DNA from 2 places in the Ornithinibacillus bavariensis genome. Region 1 is predicted to be linked to the other one. Evidence: riboswitches for the same ligand, from Rfam matches in the RefSeq annotation. Region 1 holds a riboswitch; the other holds the start of a gene.
What was found. Region 1 has a riboswitch for thiamine pyrophosphate ahead of tenA (thiaminase II). Riboswitches for the same ligand answer to the same signal wherever they lie in the genome.
Positions count from the first base shown of each region.

Region 2: another riboswitch for thiamine pyrophosphate. It lies ahead of thiT (energy-coupled thiamine transporter ThiT); the one in region 1 lies ahead of tenA (thiaminase II).

Region 1 covers NZ_JBNPWZ010000007.1:89,440-93,883, reverse strand. The annotation lists gene HNR27_RS13025 (tyrosine-protein phosphatase) at 80-856, shown strand; gene HNR27_RS13020 (APC family permease) at 889-2,277, opposite strand; TPP riboswitch at 2,470-2,576, shown strand; gene tenA (thiaminase II) at 2,705-3,394, shown strand; gene thiD (bifunctional hydroxymethylpyrimidine kinase/phosphomethylpyrimidine kinase) at 3,450-4,277, shown strand; gene thiM (hydroxyethylthiazole kinase) at 4,274-4,444, shown strand, end outside.
Region 2 covers NZ_JBNPWZ010000016.1:8,730-13,173, forward strand. The annotation lists gene HNR27_RS17250 (M3 family oligoendopeptidase) at 1-1,672, shown strand, start outside; TPP riboswitch at 1,736-1,838, shown strand; gene thiT (energy-coupled thiamine transporter ThiT) at 1,957-2,538, shown strand; gene HNR27_RS17260 (hypothetical protein) at 3,144-4,175, shown strand.

The sequences.
Region 1 (4,444 bases):
ACGCTTCTAATGGGATTAAGATATAATTTTTATAATAGGAAGCAGTGAAGACTACAGAGATAAAATGGGGGAGAGGAAATTGGAACAGGCAATAAAGGATATTTTGCTGGAAGGTAGTTTTAATTTTCGAGATGTAGGTGGAATGATAACCGAGGATGGCCGTCATGTTAGAAAAGGTAAGCTTTTTCGTTCAGGAAATTTGAGCCTATTGACAGCAGCAGGCATCGAAGTCTTGCAGGGGTTGGAAATTAAACATATCTGTGACCTGCGTGATCAGGATGAAATAACGAACCATCCAGATCCAGAAATCACTGGGATTAAATGGATTCATATTCCACTGATGAATGATGAAGCTGCAGTAAGGCAAGCTGGAGATATTATAAAATTTGAGGATAAGCTAATTAATAGTAAACCCGGTGAAATGCTACTGAATATGAACCGTGCAATGGTGGGGAAAACGGCAGCGTTTGAAAAGATATTTAGGATTTTATTGGATGAACCTGATAAAGCCCTTTTATTCCACTGCATGGCGGGAAAGGATAGAACTGGAGCTGTTGCTGCACTACTTCTAAGTGCACTTGGTGTTTCACGTCAATTAATCGAGGAGGATTATTTATATACGAATAATGCTCTAGAAATTATGGAAAAAAGTTTTGAGAAAATCGGTTACGCTTTCCCAGAGCATATTGATCGTGATGTCGTCATAGCGATGTACGAAGCTCGTGTTGCATATATACGTGCATTTTTTGATGAGATAGAAGAGAAATATGGAAATGTGGAAAACTATTTAATAAATGGCGTAGGATTAGAAAAAGAAGAAATTCATCAGTTAAGAAATTCTTTATTAGAAAAGTAAGTTAAAAAGGGTGAGCGCCCATAAAGGTTTGCTCACCCTTTCTTATGCATCAAGCTATTTTTCCAGCCATATAAGCCATAAATTAACAAGCCTATTACAAACCAGATTCCTGATGCAATTAATGTATGTGCTGATAACTGTGTCATTAGGAATAGACATAACAAAAAGGATACGATTGGAATGACCGGAAAGAACGGAACACGAAATCCCCCAGCTGGAATATTAGGGTCCTTTCGTAAAAAGATCACACCAAGCGATATGATGGTAAATGCTAGCAATGTCCCCATGTTAGCCATTTCGGTTAGCTTGGCTAAAGGTACGATACCCGCACAAAAGGCAATCAAAAAGGAAAAGATCCAAGTACTAAAGACTGGTGAGTTCCCCTTCGCATTTAATTGACTCATGCGTTTTGGGAGTAGTCGGTCACGTCCTAAAGCGAAAAGTAGTCTTGTCCCTCCATAAAGAAACACAAGAATAACCGTCATCATTCCAGCTATAGCCCCGAGTGAAATAAATCCAGCAATCCAATTTTGATTGACTAGTCCCATAGCAAAACTAACTGGATCACTAACGTTTAATTTCGTATAGGATACCATTCCTGTTAATACTAGAGAAACGACAACATATAGACTAGTGCAAATAAACAATGAACCAATGATTCCAATAGGCATTGTCTTTTGGGGATTTTTCACCTCTTCTGCCGCTGAAGATACAGCATCAAATCCTAAGTACGCAAAGAATACAAGAGCTGCACCTGTAAACACGCCATCCCAACCAAATGGCAATAATGGTTGCCAATTATCATATTTAACATAAAATGCACCTACAACGATAAATAATACAATTACAGATAGTTTAATTAAGACCATTATCTTATTAAGACGATTCGATTCCTTTATACCAAAGGTTAATAGATAAGCTAATAGTAGTACGATAACTATCGCTGGAAGGTTAAGATATGTTCCCTCTGCTGGATTGAAGGGACCTGTTAGTGCATGGGGAATGGTAATATGCAATCCTTTTAATAAGGATACAAAATAAGCTGACCATCCAGTCGCAACAGAAGCGGCTGCAAGCCCGTACTCAAGTACTAGCGCCCATGCCACAATCCAAGCAACTAATTCACCAAACACGGTGTAGCTATACGTATAGGCACTACCTGTGACTGGTATGGAAGAAGCAAATTCGGAATAACACATTCCAGCAAAAGAGCAGACAATTGCTGCAATAATAAAAGAAAAAATAATACCAGGACCAGCATGTAATGCAGCAACAGTTCCCGGCAATATGAAAATACCGGTCCCAATAATTGCTCCTACTCCTAGCATGATGAGATCAAAAGGCCCTAACGTTCGACTAAGTCGGGTCCCTTTTTGCTGATGGATTAATTCATGGATGTCTTTCTTTCTCAATCGATTCACACTCTAACCTCTTTAATATTTTTATTTCTTAGTGTAATGCGTATCCTACGTTAATGCAATATGAAAAAAGTCATCTTTACCTATGCATGGGGTGGAAAGCTTCATAAGTAGAACATAAGGGTACTTTTTACTCATATTAGCAGTTACGGCTTGCAATTATGTTGAGACATGATAACCTAGTAGTGAAACTATCGTTTGCACTAGGGGAGTCTTCACGAAGACTGAGATTGAACCTCGGTTCTAGACCCTTTGAACCTGATCTAGTTAAAACTAGCGGAGGGAAGTAGGCGAATAATGATATATATTATTTCATTCTGCCACTTCCTTTATTAGGGGGTGGCTTTTCTATTCGATGGAGAAGGATCTTCGGGTGAGGAATACTAGGCAACGATTATTTCTAGCTATCAGCCTAAAGGAGGAATTGGGAATGAAAGTCATGACGACAACGAACTTTACAGACCGGTTGTATGCTAATGTTCAACCGATATGGGAAAAGAATCATAACCATCCATTTGTACAGGGAATTGGAAAAGGAACATTGGAACGAGACAAGTTCGTCCATTATTTAAAGCAAGACTATGTGTATTTAATCGATTATGCCAAGCTGTTTTCCGTAGGTGTTTTGAAAGCACAAGATCTAGAAACAATGGGCAGGTTTGCACAGGTATTACATGATACATTACATGTTGAAATGGAGCTTCATCGACAGTTTGCGGCTGAATTCGGTATCAGCAGTGAAGAGCTAGAAGCAACAAGACCAACACCAGTTAATATTGCATACACGAACTATATGTTGAATGTAGCACAAAATGGAAGTCTTGCTGAGGTGGTTGCTTGTCTGTTGCCATGCGCTTGGGATTACTGGGAGATTGGAAAATTATTAAGCAGGCAATATAGTGATCGGTTGTCACTCCATCCATATGCAAAGTGGATAGAGACATATGACTCAGATACATTTGCAGATGGGGCAAAATGGTTAATCGAGTTAATGGATGAGTTAGCGGCAGGGAAGCCTGAACGAGAGCTCGCTGTTTTAGAAAAACATTTTCAAATGACTTCTAAATATGAGTACTTATTTTGGGAGATGAACTACTACAAGCAAGACTGGCCAATTTAAATAGCTTGCTACTTAGATAGTTTAAACGACAGATTTTACAGGAGGGAAGCATTAGATGAATACAGCGCTAACCATAGCAGGATCGGATTCGGGTGGAGGTGCAGGCATCCAGGCAGACTTAAAAACATTTGCTGCTAATGGGGTGTTTGGCATGTCTGTCATAACAGCAGTAACAGCGCAAAACACAATGGAGGTTCGTTCCGTACAAGATATCCATTTATCGATTATTAAGGATCAAATCGATGCTGTTTTTGAGGATATTCCAGTGGATGCTGTGAAAATTGGAATGCTATCTTCAACAGCTACCGTAGCGATGATTACCGAAAATATGAAAAAATATAAACCATTCCATATCGTATTAGACCCAGTTATGGTATCAAAGGGAGGTAGTCATCTCCTGCAAAAAGAGGCTATTGAAGCATTAATCGAGAAATTGATTCCTTTAGCTTCTATAGTAACACCAAACATTCCAGAGGCAGAGGTTCTCACGGGACAGGTAATTGAGGGAGAAGAAGATATGATTGCAGCGAGTAAACAAATCGTTGGCCTTGGTGCAAAAGCGGTCCTCCTAAAAGGTGGGCATTTACAGGGGGAACCAAATGATTTGTTTTATGATGGTGAAACAACTCTGTGGATTAAAGGGAAGCGAATTGAAACGAAAAACACCCATGGCACTGGTTGTACCCTATCCTCTGCAATAGCTGCAAATCTAGCAAAGGGAATGAACCTCGAGGAGGCGATTCAAAGAGGCAAGCAATATATCACTACTGCCATTCAATACAGTCTCTCCCTCGGTAGTGGACATGGGCCAACAAACCATTTTTATGAACTCTATAAAAATGCTGGTTATCTTGATATGGAATCAGAGGTGTCGAATCGATGAACAAAACGAACATAATACCATTATTTGCAAAGGTGAGAGAGAAGCAACCATTGATTCACCATATAACAAATAATGTAACCATTAATGATTGTGCTAATGTAACGCTTGCTATTGGGGGTTCACCTGTTATGGCAACTGGAATCGAAGAGGTTGCGGATATGGCCCAA
Region 2 (4,444 bases), on a different contig from region 1:
TCTATCAAACTCGGTTAATTATTATGACCCAAAAGGTCAAAATTCAGCACTTGAATTAGTGGAAATTGTTACTATTCTTGAGGCTACGATGAAGAAACTACGAGAATCATTCGCATTCATTAGTTGTCTGAGTGCTCAAAATGTAAAGGATGTTGGGGCAAATCTATTAACAGGAAGACGCAGCACATTAGGTGCCAAGATGGGAAGTATACAAACCATTCTAAATCAAAAATTAGCAATTATCCCTGAGGAAAAATGGTTAGAGATAGTAAACCATGAATCTTTGCAGGATATTTCCTTTGTATTAAATGAAAGGCGAGAAGCTGCGCAAGAGTTGCTGTCCTCTGAACAAGAAATATTATTGAATGATTTATCTGTTGATGGATACCATGCATGGGGACAAATGTATGAGACGATCGTAGGGAATATGACTGTAGAATTGGAAGAGAACGGAGCACTAAATTTATATTCTATTGGTCAAGCCTCCAATAAATTAAGTAGTCCAGATCCGGAATTTCGTAAATATGTATTCGAGCAAATTAGTAAGGCTTGGGAGAAAAATATTGATTTATTTGGGCAAACATTAAATCATTTAGCTGGATTTCGTTTACAAAAGTATAAACATCGCGGATGGGACAATGTATTAAAAGAACCTCTTTCTATGAACCGAATGAATCAGGAAACTTTAGATGCAATGTGGAATGCGATAACAAAAAATAAACACCATTTTGTAAAGTATTTAACGAAAAAGGCAGAGCTACTTGGGAAGGACAAACTAAGTATTTATGATATTAATGCCCCTTTAACGAAAACAGTTAAAACTGTTTCATTCACGGAAGGTGCAAATTTTATAATGAAACATTTTAGAGAGTTTAGTCCGAAGATGGCAAACTTCGCAAAAATGGCCTTCGAAAAAAGATGGATTGAAGCAGAAGACCGTCCAGGAAAGCGACCTGGTGGATTTTGTACAAGCTTTCCAGACAGTGAACAAACACGAGTGTTTATGACATACTCAGGAACTTCCTCGAATATTTCCACACTCGCTCATGAGCTTGGACATGCATATCATCAATATGTCATGAACGATGTACATGGTTTAAATCAAGGGTATGCGATGAACGTTGCGGAGACAGCTTCCACGTTTGCAGAGATGATTGTAGCAGATGCATCTGTCTTAAATGCTAAAGATAAACAAGAAAAGCTAGAATTACTAGAAGATAAAGTTCAGCGAAGTATTGCCTTCTTTATGAATATTCATGCTAGATTCGTATTTGAGACACGTTTTTATGAGGAGCGTAAGAAAGGAATCGTGTCAGTTAAAAGACTTAATGAGTTAATGCTAGATGCACAGAAAGAGACCTACTGTGAGGCGCTTGAGGAGTATGACCCTGCATTTTGGGCATCAAAATTACATTTCCATATTACGTCAACTCCTTTTTACAACTTCCCATATACCTTTGGTTACTTATTTAGCCTAGGTATCTATGCACATGCGAAAAGAAGTAATGAGAGTTTTGAAGACAACTATATTGCATTACTACGTGACACGGGTCGGATGAAGGTAGAAGATCTTGCATGGAAGCACCTAAAGGTAGACTTAACAAAATCTGACTTCTGGGAAGCTGCAATGGAACTTTGTGTTAAAGATGTAGAGGAGTTTATTTCATTATAACGAGATAAAATTGCTAAATATACAAAATTAAGCTACAATAACGGTAGCAAAAAAAGTGAAAATGAAGTCCACAGGGGGAGCCTTATGGCTGAGAGTGAACAATTTTGTTCTGACCCTTTGAACCTGTTAGTTAGTACTAGCGTAGGGATGGTGGCTTTTTTGATGGATAGTAAAGCAGTGTGAGCGGAATTCCCCATCAGGAAGCTTCCCCTTGGCATCTGCTTTTTTTGTGTTTAAAAATCTATTTACTAGATTTTTAGATTACATTAGGGGAGGAAATAGGTGTGAGTTCAAAACGCACATTATTTTTAGTTGAAGTTGCAATTTTTACTGCATTCGCTTTATTGTTGGATATAATACCATTTTTATCGTTTAAAATATGGGGTCAAGGTGGTTCCATTTCGTTTGCAATGATTCCGGTATTTATCGTTGCCTTTCGCTGGGGGATGAAGGGAGGACTCCTATCGGGTTTTTTGTGGGGGATACTACAAATAGCTCTCGGAGTGGCAGATATGTACTTTTTCTGGCAGATTGTTATTGAATATGGATTAGCCTTTACTGTATTAGGTTTTGCAGGTGCAGTTTCTAAACCTGTACAACAAGCTATTAAAGCAGGAAATATAAAGAAGAGTTTTGTCTATATTATGGCCGGGGTGTTTATTGGATCAGCATTACGTTTTCTCTGTCACTTCTATGCAGGAATCGTATTCTTCGCTCAATGGATGCCAGAAGGCTGGAGTAATATATGGATATATTCCCTAGTCTACAATATTTCCTATATGTTCCCATCATTTATATTATGTACGATAATAGTATTCTTCTTATTTAGTAAGCAGCCAAGAACTTTATTGCGTACAGCCGTATAGAAAAGTATTTCCGCTCACCAACTAGGATAGCTAATTAGGCTATCCTTTTTATCTATTTCCGGTAGTTAATCCTTCATTAGAAAGGCCTTATTTATTCGTTTTGACTTATAATAGTTAAAAAGGAGTGTAAGAAAATGAAGGAATTAGTTGGTAAGTGTGCTAAGTGTAATAAGGAGATATATTGTGAAAATGGATTTTTAAACGGCGTTCATGAAAATGGTAAGCTAACATGCTTTAAATGCACCGAGCAATAAAAATAAAAAATTAGAAATGCGGAGAAAGGGCAATGAACCACTCAGAAATTGAATATCACTGCTTAAGCATGGGTCATTTCTGAGGTTTTTTAACCGAACTAACTATTTGAATTTATGGTTACTTAAAACACTTTTAGTTTAGAGCCTCTTATGTACTCCTTTTACACCTCTATTTATTTTCTTCTTGATGAACATATACATTAAATTATCCAAATGTTGTAACTTTTTTAAGTGTCATTACGTTTTCCAAGTAAGAAGGGGGGATGCTAGTGGAAAGTTTGATAATAGCGTGTTGACGAGTGGGTGTGGCTCGGTAAACGTCGTATTTTGAAAATTCTTAGTAGGTACCGCGTGAGTACTGTACGACACTTAGAAATTAAAATTAGTGAAGCTGGGCCCACTAATATGCGTGTGGAGCCTGCTGTTCTTCAAGACTCTTTAAAATCTTTACTTAAACAAGGAGAGGTAATCGAAGTAGATACAGTTCAAACTGGAAACTTAAAATTTTATGGTTTAAATGATTTTGGTAAGCCAGGAGATATAGCTCGGTTAAGAGCTTTTAAAGATTGGCACAATATGTTTTTGAACTTTTCGCAGAAGAATGAACACTGTGGGCTAATTTTAGAAAAATTGCTATTTGATACAGTAGACAATGATCTATATCACGTAATAGGAGCCGGTCCACAATTTGATGATAATGGTGATTTGATAAAATTACCTGGTGCAGAAGTGCTGTCATATGGCGGAAAGTTAATATATAAGGTGGAATCAGGTGCTGGTTTTGACCAATTTTTAATTCACAAAGATACAGACATTCCAATGGGTATAGAAGCCAAAAATAAAAGAGAGTGGATTTACCCTGCATCTCTTGAAGTTTGGAGAATGATAGCACGAGCGTGTACTTTGGAATGTTTACCAATTCTTGTATCAAGGAAGTTATCATATATTACACGAGCAGGATTCTTTAGTAATTTTGGTATACTAGGTTTTCAGTCACAATTCCAATACTTTTCTAATTCAGTAAATGCTTTATCCAAGTATAGATTCAAGCAGAACGTTATAGCAAAAGAGCGTTTAGGTTTTGCCGACATTAAATTGGTCAAGCCTACAGATACGCCACCTAATCACTTCCTACATTTTTTTAATAATATCTTACCCGCCCATGTTGAAACTTACTACAATAAATTCATGGAAAATAAGGATATACTATCAAAATATGCTATTGAAAAAGGAATGGCAGAAAATAATATGTCCCAACGTGACAGATATAAACTTTACCAAGAATTTAAAGAAGAAGCTGAATATGAAGATATAGATTGGGAAGAAAATAATGCCGAAACAGACCCATTTGATGATGGAGAAGATCAATTTGAATTTAAGTGATAAATCTTCAAAAGACACCCGAAAACTTACATTCAAAGGGGTCTTTTTTTTACCCCTTTGAATGTAAGTTTTTGCATATTTTCTTACATTAATTTCATTGTATTTATTGTGTTTATCCAAATTCCGGATTATGATAAGATCACCTTTCAAAAAACATACATTCAAAACCCTATTTTAAAAAGGGTTGTAAAAGGAGGCTAAACATCATCACAACACAGAATCAAATAAAAGATGTGCAACCGATCCGTAACAAAGAGAAGCTGGAGGAT